One region of the Hominibacterium faecale genome, then DNA from elsewhere that is predicted to be linked to it. Evidence: riboswitches for the same ligand, from Rfam matches in the RefSeq annotation. Region 1 holds a riboswitch; the other holds the start of a gene.
What was found. Region 1 has a riboswitch for ZMP and ZTP ahead of pflB (formate C-acetyltransferase). Riboswitches for the same ligand answer to the same signal wherever they lie in the genome.
Positions count from the first base shown of each region.

Region 2: it holds a riboswitch for ZMP and ZTP, as region 1 does, so the genes downstream of both, LG211_RS18485 (formate--tetrahydrofolate ligase) here and pflB (formate C-acetyltransferase) in region 1, are expected to answer to the same signal.

Region 1 is NZ_JAJAGH010000006.1:334,169-338,300, reverse strand. It holds gene LG211_RS09440 (hypothetical protein) at 1-453, shown strand, start outside; gene LG211_RS09435 (EAL domain-containing protein) at 614-2,530, shown strand; ZMP/ZTP riboswitch at 2,609-2,690, shown strand; gene pflB (formate C-acetyltransferase) at 2,748-4,132, shown strand, end outside.
Region 2 is NZ_JAJAGH010000017.1:57,490-61,621, reverse strand. It holds gene LG211_RS18505 (glycyl radical protein) at 1-720, shown strand, start outside; partial or broken gene rplS (50S ribosomal protein L19) at 860-1,195, shown strand; gene ylqF (ribosome biogenesis GTPase YlqF) at 1,683-2,528, shown strand; gene LG211_RS18490 (ribonuclease HII) at 2,521-3,186, shown strand; ZMP/ZTP riboswitch at 3,220-3,304, shown strand; gene LG211_RS18485 (formate--tetrahydrofolate ligase) at 3,419-4,132, shown strand, end outside.

The DNA.
Region 1 (4,132 bases):
AAATTCGAAAACTTTGTTTTAATATCTCAGCCTGGTGTCAATAACGTATTTATGACAATGCCTGAGACCAATCTGGATGATAGAGAAAAGGACTCATTGGCTGATGGATCCCCGTCAAAATATATATTTGAATTCACGAACCAAAAAGGTGATCTATACATTAGAACAACATTTCTGTACTACTCAATGAACGAAAATGGCATATTGCTGCAAAGCATTATTGCGCCGGACACTAGACTGGAGAGGACAGGAGACTATCAGAACGTGGTTCAAAATGTACCAAGTGTATTATCGGATTTAATTAGTATCAATGGTTATACAGTATTAATTGAAAGTACCCTATTAAATGGGGTAGATAAAGGGTCAGATGAAAAAAATACAGAATATTTATTAGCTGAGGAACTTAAGTTTGTAAAAGAGTTAGAAGGATTTTTGAAAAGCATAACGACTTAGATTTTTAGATGCCTTAGAATGGCTGCCCGAAACTTATAAAAGATTGAAAATAAAGGCCTAGTATGGTAAACTTCTAGAGAAGAATCATTATTCTAGAAGTTTTTTTTGTTGGTGCAGTTGCTCCGTAAATCCATATCAAAAGAGGTAAAAGAGGTGCCCAATGCATTGGAATATTGCAGCAGAATGTATTTCACTCGTATACTTGCTTATCATTTGGTTCTATTCCCGAAAAAGCAGCTTGGTCCCATCGCTGAAAAACCGCTTGTTCTACTTTTGTTTCGCAGCGACTTTTTGCGCGATCGGCTTTAACATTTTATCGACCGCAATGCTTTCATACCCGGAGCACTCCATCAATCTTTTGACCTGGCTTGTGACGACCATCTATTTCATCGCCACTCCTCTGATGGGAATGGCTTACTTTTTCTATACCATCGCAACAGTCTTCGAAGGCCAGGGAAACGCCCTTAAAATCATGAAATGGACATCTATTCCAGGAATTTTCTACTTGGTGCTGGTGTTGATCAACCCCTTCTGCAAAGAGCTGTTCCACATCGACGCATCCGGCGCATATTTCCAGGGACCCCTGATCATAACCACTTACCTGATCTTCTACATTTACTGCCTGGCAGCGATCACCGTCGCTTTTGTCAGAACAAAACAGGTGGACCCCATTATTAGAAAAATTCTGGCCACCTTTCCCATTATCGCAGTGCTGGTCATCATTGTTCAGCAGCTTTATCCCACCGTCATTTTGTCCGGATCCGCCGCCACCTGCGCGCTGCTGATCATCTATTTGTATTTGCAGAACAAACAGAATTCCACCGATTATTTAACCGGATTGCCCAACAGGCAGGAATTCCTCAAAATGCTGGAATTGCAGACGAGAAAATCGCGAAATTTTACCCTCATTGTACTCTCGCTGAGGGACTTTCGCCGCGTCAACGATACATACGGCCAGCATACAGGGGATCGATTTCTACGTGAAATTGGAAACTTTTTAATTAAAAGAGCGCAACCGCATTGTTTATATCGTTACGGAGGAGATGAATTTGCTCTGCTCTGTCAAGGGACAAGCGATCAAGACATAAAAAAGATTGTAGAGAGCCTGACCGCCCGTATGCAGGAACCCTGGTCAGTAGACGAAAACAGCTGTGTCATTCCGGCAGCCATCGGTATCGTACGCTATCCTCAAAGCGCAAAGGTTGTCGAAGATTTAATCAATGGCATTGAATATGCAGTAGCCAAGGCAAAAGACAGCAAGCGGGCAGGCGCGTATTACTGCGGTCAGGAGATGCTGAAAGCAGTGCGCAGGCGATCACAGATTATCACTATTTTAGAGAAAAACCTGGAAGCAAACACCTTTTCTGTTTTTTATCAGCCGATCATATCTAATCATACCGGACAATATGTGGTTGCCGAATCCCTCTTGCGAATTCCCAATTCGCCTCTTGGTCCTTTGTATCCCAACGAATTTATTCCCATTGCAGAGGATACGGGGATCATTGTCGATATCACCTATCAGGTTTTACAAAAGACATGCCGGTTCATCAATCGAATATCAGAAGTAAACCCTAATTTTGAAGGGGTCCATGTGAATTTTTCCGGGCATATGTTCTCACAGATAGATTTGGCGGACCGGGTGGAGGGAATTATAACCAGCAGCGGTACTCCTTTTAACAAGATCAAAATAGAGATAACCGAAAGCATTTTGCTGGAAAACACTAAATGCGTCAGTGAGTTCGCAGAGCGTATGCAGAAAAAAGGTGTACGCATGGAGCTGGATGATTTCGGGACAGGCTATTCCAATATTGTATCTGTTATGACCATGCCTCTGGATACGGTAAAATTGGATAAAAGCCTGATTTGGGCTGCCATGAATAGTAAAAAGTCCGCGATGATGGTCAGAAGTATTACAAGAATTTTCCACGAAATGGGGATGCAGGTATTAGCGGAAGGCGTAGAGACAGAGGAACAAGAACGCTTTGTCAGCCAATGCGGAATTGATTTGATCCAAGGATTCCTGTTTGCCAAACCAATGGCCGAAGATGAAGCGTTTGCTTGGCTCAGAAAACTTTGAGCAGCCGCAGCCGTAGGAAATTTTGAACAATATTCACATAAAATTTCTTGACAATAACCCCCAAGATATAGTATATTCAAAAAGTCATATGACTGACGGAAGTGGAAAAAACCACATGGAGTATGATCGTGAACTAAAGCCGACCGTCTGGGCTAAGAAAAAGCCCGGATGGTGCGGCTTTTTCTATTTTGATCGATTATATGGAGGGAAAGATAACATGCGCAAAGAATGGGAAGGATTTAATAGCGGAAACTGGAGACACGTGATCGATGTAAGGAATTTTATTCAAAAAAACGTAACGCCCTACAGCGGCGACGACTCTTTTTTGGAAGGACCCACCGCACGAACGGAAAAAGTCTGGAACAGATGCAAAGAGCTGTTGCTGGAAGAGATCGAACATGGTATTTATGATGTAGAAACTGACGTAGTTTCCGGTATCGATAACTTTAAGCCGGGATACATTGATCAGGAAAACGAAGTGATCGTAGGACTTCAGACAGATGCTCCTCTCAAACGCATGATCAACCTCTACGGCGGTATCCGTATGGCTGAATCCGCCCTGGAGCAGTACGGATATGAAATGAATCCGGAAATCAAACGGCGTTTTCATGAATTCCGTAAAACCCACAATGAAGGTGTGTTCGATGCTTATCCCAATCGAACCAAGGTTGCAAGACATAACGGCCTTTTGACCGGCCTTCCCGATGCCTATGGAAGAGGCCGGATCATCGGCGATTACAGGAGAATTGCGCTCTACGGCATCGATTATCTGATCGAGCAGAAACAGCAGGATATTGAGATGGCCGACGGTCCGATGACCGATGAGCTGATCCGTATCCGGGAAGAGCTCCGCGAGCAGGTGCGCGCACTGAAAGAAGTTAAGGCCATGGCTGCAAAGTATGGAATCGACCTGAGCCAGCCTGCGGCCGACGCTCGTGAGGCCGTACAGTTTGTGTACCTGGGATACCTGGCCGGTGTTAAGGAGAACAACGGAGCGGCCACTTCTTTGGGAAGAACGTCCACCTTCCTGGATATCTATATCCAGCGCGATCTGGAGCGGGGGACGCTGACGGAAAAAGAAGCCCAGGAATTGATCGATCAGTTTGTCATTAAGCTGCGCTTGGTGCGCCATCTGAGAACCCCCGAATACAACGAACTCTTTGGAGGCGATCCTACCTGGGTAACGGAAGCCATCGGAGGTATGAGCGTAAAGGGAACAACGCTGGTTACGAAAAACTCCTTCCGTTATCTCCATACCCTGAAAAACCTCGGTACAGCGCCGGAGCCCAATCTGACCGTGCTCTGGAGCCAGAATCTTCCGGAAAATTTCAAGCGCTACTGTACCAAGATGAGTATTGAGACCGATTCCATCCAGTATGAAAACGATGACGTGATGCGCCCTGTTTACGGCGACGATTATGCCATTTCCTGCTGCGTTTCCGCCATGAGCGTGGGCAAGCAGATGCAGTTTTTCGGCGCCCGGGCCAATGTGATCAAATCCCTGCTCTATGCCATCAACGGCGGCGTGGACGAGCTGACGGGCGATCTGGTCATCCCCAAAATCAAGCCTCTTGAATACGACGATGTTTTGGATTTCAACGA
Region 2 (4,132 bases), on a different contig from region 1:
GGCACCGGCATTGCCGATCTGGCGGATTCTCTGTCGGTGATAAAAGAGTTTGTGTTCGACAAGCAGGTGTTCACCATGCAGGATTTTGTTCAGGCTGTAAAGCATAATTTCAAAGGCCATGAGGAAATGAAAGCGTATATTGAAAGCAACGGCCGCTTTTATGGCAACGACGATGACTATGTGGACGATTTTGTAAGGGAAATGACCGATTTTGCTTTTGAAGAAATCACCCAATATCAGTCTTATCGGGGTCCCCACTATATTTCGGGATTGTATCCGGTGGCTTCCCATGTTCCCCACGGCGAAGTGGTGGCCGCGCTGCCTTACGGCAGGCTGGAAGGAACTCCTCTGGCCGACGGCTGCTCGCCCAAGGGCGGGACAGATGTGAAAGGGCCGACGGCTGTGCTCAAGTCCGTGTCCAAGATCAACCACGACGCTCACGTTGCCGGCACGCTGCTCAATATGCGGCTGGATCCCATGTCCTCCAAGGGTGAGGAAGGAAATGCCAGAATCGTTTCCCTGATCCGCAGCTTTATTGATTTGAATATTTACCATGTCCAATTCAACATTATATCCAGCGATCTGCTGAAAAAAGCGCAGAAAAATCCGGGCAGCTATAAATCGCTGATCGTCAGGGTGGCAGGCTATAGCGCCTTTTTCACCGAGCTGTGCAAGGAGATGCAGGACGACATCATTCAGAGAACCGTGCAGAAGTTTTAGCGGGCGGCAGAGTTGGCAGGCAAAAAAATCCTTGCGCTTTTCCAGCTTTTGTGCTAAAATATTGAAAGTTATTACGGGCGGTCCTCTGGATGCAGAATTGGGCACCACGAACGTCTTGGAGGGAAGGAGGAAATGAGCAATGAATATTATGCAGTCAATTGCACAGGAATACACCAAAAAAGATATCCCTGCGTTTAATGTGGGAGACACTGTAAAAGTGCACATTAAAATTAAAGAAGGATCGAGAGAAAGAATTCAGATTTTTGAAGGTTTTGTCCTGAAAAAGCAGAACGGTGGAATCAGCGAAACATTCACAGTAAGAAGAATCGCTTCCGGCGTCGGCGTGGAAAAGACATTCCCGCTGCACTCACCACTGGTTGAAAAGATCGAAGTTGTGAGAAAAGGTGATGTCAGAAGAGCGAAGCTTCACTATATGCGTGAAAGAACTGGTAAATCTGCCAAGATTAAAGCCAAGGAATACAGTGAAGAACAGCTGGCAGCAGCTGAAGCAAAGGCAGCAGCGAAAGCAGCGGCGGCTGAAGAAGCAGCAGTTGTGGAAGCTCCTGCGGAAGAAGCTCCGGCAGCAGAGGAAAAGACCGAAGAATAAGCTTGACTTAATGAAGGATTGTCGTATATGCGGCGATCCTTTTTTTATGGCAGAAAAGATGGGGCCGGGAGCAAATCAAATCATCGTGATCCGTGCCTGGCAGCCTTCCTAGCGATGATTTTAGGCCTTTTTTTCTGCCAATCCACCTAAAAACAGCAGGAAACTATCGCTTTTTAAGCTTTTTGTCTTTCGTCACGATGAAAAATCATCGTAAAGTTAGGCCAAAACGAGTTCCAGCGATAATTTTGCTTTTCGGCCTTTATGAATCCGGGCCCGAAGGGTCCGCTCCCTGCATTGTAATTCCGCCCAATCCCTGCTATAATAAAGTACACTGAAAAAACGAGAGGAACAACCTATGATGGAACATATAAACTGGTATCCGGGACACATGAAAAAGACCCGGGAGCTGATCCAGGAAAATCTGAAGCTGGTGGATGCGGTGGTGGAAGTGATCGATGCACGCATCCCGGTTTCCAGCAGAAATCCCATTATCGACGAACTGGTGAGAAATAAGAAGCGCATCATCATTCTCAACAAGAGCGATCTGTCGGACAGCGAGGCCAATCAGGAATGGGAGCAATACTTTCGGAAAAGAGGCAGTCAGGTCCTGACGATGAACTGTATGAAGGGCGGTGGGGCGGCACAGCTTTTAAAGCTGCTGTCCCGGCTGCAGGATGAGAAAAACGCCGGCCAGGTCAGGCAGCGGCCGTACCGGCTGATGATCGTGGGCGTGCCCAATGTGGGCAAGTCGTCTCTCATCAATCGTTTGACCGGAAAAAAGAGCGCCCAGACAGGGGACAGGCCGGGGGTGACCAAAGGCAAGCAATGGCTCAACCTTCCGGGCAATATGCAGCTTTTGGACACGCCAGGGATCCTCTGGCCCAAGTTTGAGGATCCGAAAGCAGGCCTTAATCTGGCTTTCTGCGGTTCGATCAAGGACGAAATCCTCGATGTGGCTACCCTGGCCCTGGAGCTGATTGCCGTCCTTCAAAACGGCTATGCGGAACTTCTGGCACAGCGCTACAAGCTGGACGGAGTAGAAGAGACCCCGATTCAGACCATGGAAGCGATAGCGCTCAAACGGGGCTGCATTCTCCCTGGGAAAAAGATCGATTACGAACGAATCGCCAAAGTGGTGCTGGATGAGTTTCGCGCAGGAACGATCGGAAAGATCACATTGGAAAGGGTACCCCATGAATAAGCAGGAAAAAGAGATGCTTTTGGCCCGGCGGCTTGTGGAAATGAAGCAGTTTGACAAGGAGCTATGCGGAAAAGACGTGATGTTTATCGCTGGCGTGGACGAAGTGGGCAGAGGGCCCCTGGCCGGTCCGGTGGTGGCGGCCTGTGCGGTGCTCCCGGAGGATTTTGATGTGCCGGGTATCGACGATTCCAAAAAGTTGACGGAAAAAAAGCGGGAAGCCTTGTATCCTCTGATTAAAGAAAAAGCTCTGGCCTATGGAATCGGTATGGCGGATCATATGCGGATCGATGAGATCAATATTCTTGAGGCCACAAAGGAAGCGATGATTCAGGCGGTGGAGGAGGCCTCCCGTATGCTGAAAGAGAGGGCGGGGGCCGGGATTGAGCATATCCTCTTTGATGCCATGATCATCAAGTCCATTCCAATTCCCCAAACCTCCGTCATAAAAGGAGACAGTAAGAGCTTGTCCATTGCAGCGGCCTCGGTTTTGGCCAAGGTCACTCGGGACCGGATGATGGTGGAAATGGCGCAGCGTTACCCGGGATACAGTTTTGAAAAAAATAAAGGTTACGGAACAAAAGCCCATTATGAAGGCTTGCGGCAGCAAGGCCCGTGCCCGATCCACAGGCGGACGTTTTTAAAAAACTTCTTAAAATAAAGCTTGATTCTCCATAAGGGAGATGCTATTATTTATTTGTTATACGACTGACGGAACAAGTGGAATGGACCACGTGGAGTATAATGTATATGATGAGCCGACCGTCTGGGCATTTGTCCGGATTGCCAGGCTCTTTTTGCGTATATGGAGAGCTTCTGTGCCATTGAAAAAGGCAAGAGAATCGGCCCCAGTTATAACTGTTTGTAAACGTTGATTGAAAAGGAGAAATGAAATGGAAATCAAAAGTGATATTCAGATCGCTCAGGAAACAGAGATGAAAAACATCAAAGAGATTGCAGATGCTGCCGGTCTTGACCAGAAGTACATTGAGCTGTATGGAAACTATAAAGCCAAGGTAGACTATAATTTGCTGGAGGAAAAAAAGGATGGCCCAGACGGCAAGGTGATCTTGGTGACCGCCATTTCTCCCACACCGGCCGGCGAAGGTAAGACGACGACAACCGTCGGCCTTGCCGATGCGCTGAAGAAGATTGACAAGAAGGTGTTGGTGGCGCTGAGAGAGCCGTCTCTGGGCCCGGTATTCGGCGTAAAAGGCGGAGCTGCGGGCGGCGGATACGCGCAAGTGGTTCCCATGGAGGACATCAATCTCCATTTTACCGGAGATATGCACGCCATCGGCGCTGCAAATAACCTTTTGGCCGCAATGCTGGACAACCATATTCAGCAGGGAAATTCGCTGGGAATTGACCCAAGGAAGATCACCTGGAAACGGTGCGTGGACATGAACGACCGTCAGCTGCGTTTTGTGGTGGACGGCTTGGGCGGAAAAGCCAACGGAACGCCACGGGAGGACGGCTTCGACATCACCGTTGCCAGCGAAATCATGGCTATTCTCTGCCTTTCCAGCGATATTGAAGACTTGAAGAACCGAGTGGCCAACATTATTGTCGGCTATACATATGACGACCAGCCGGTAACAGCCGGA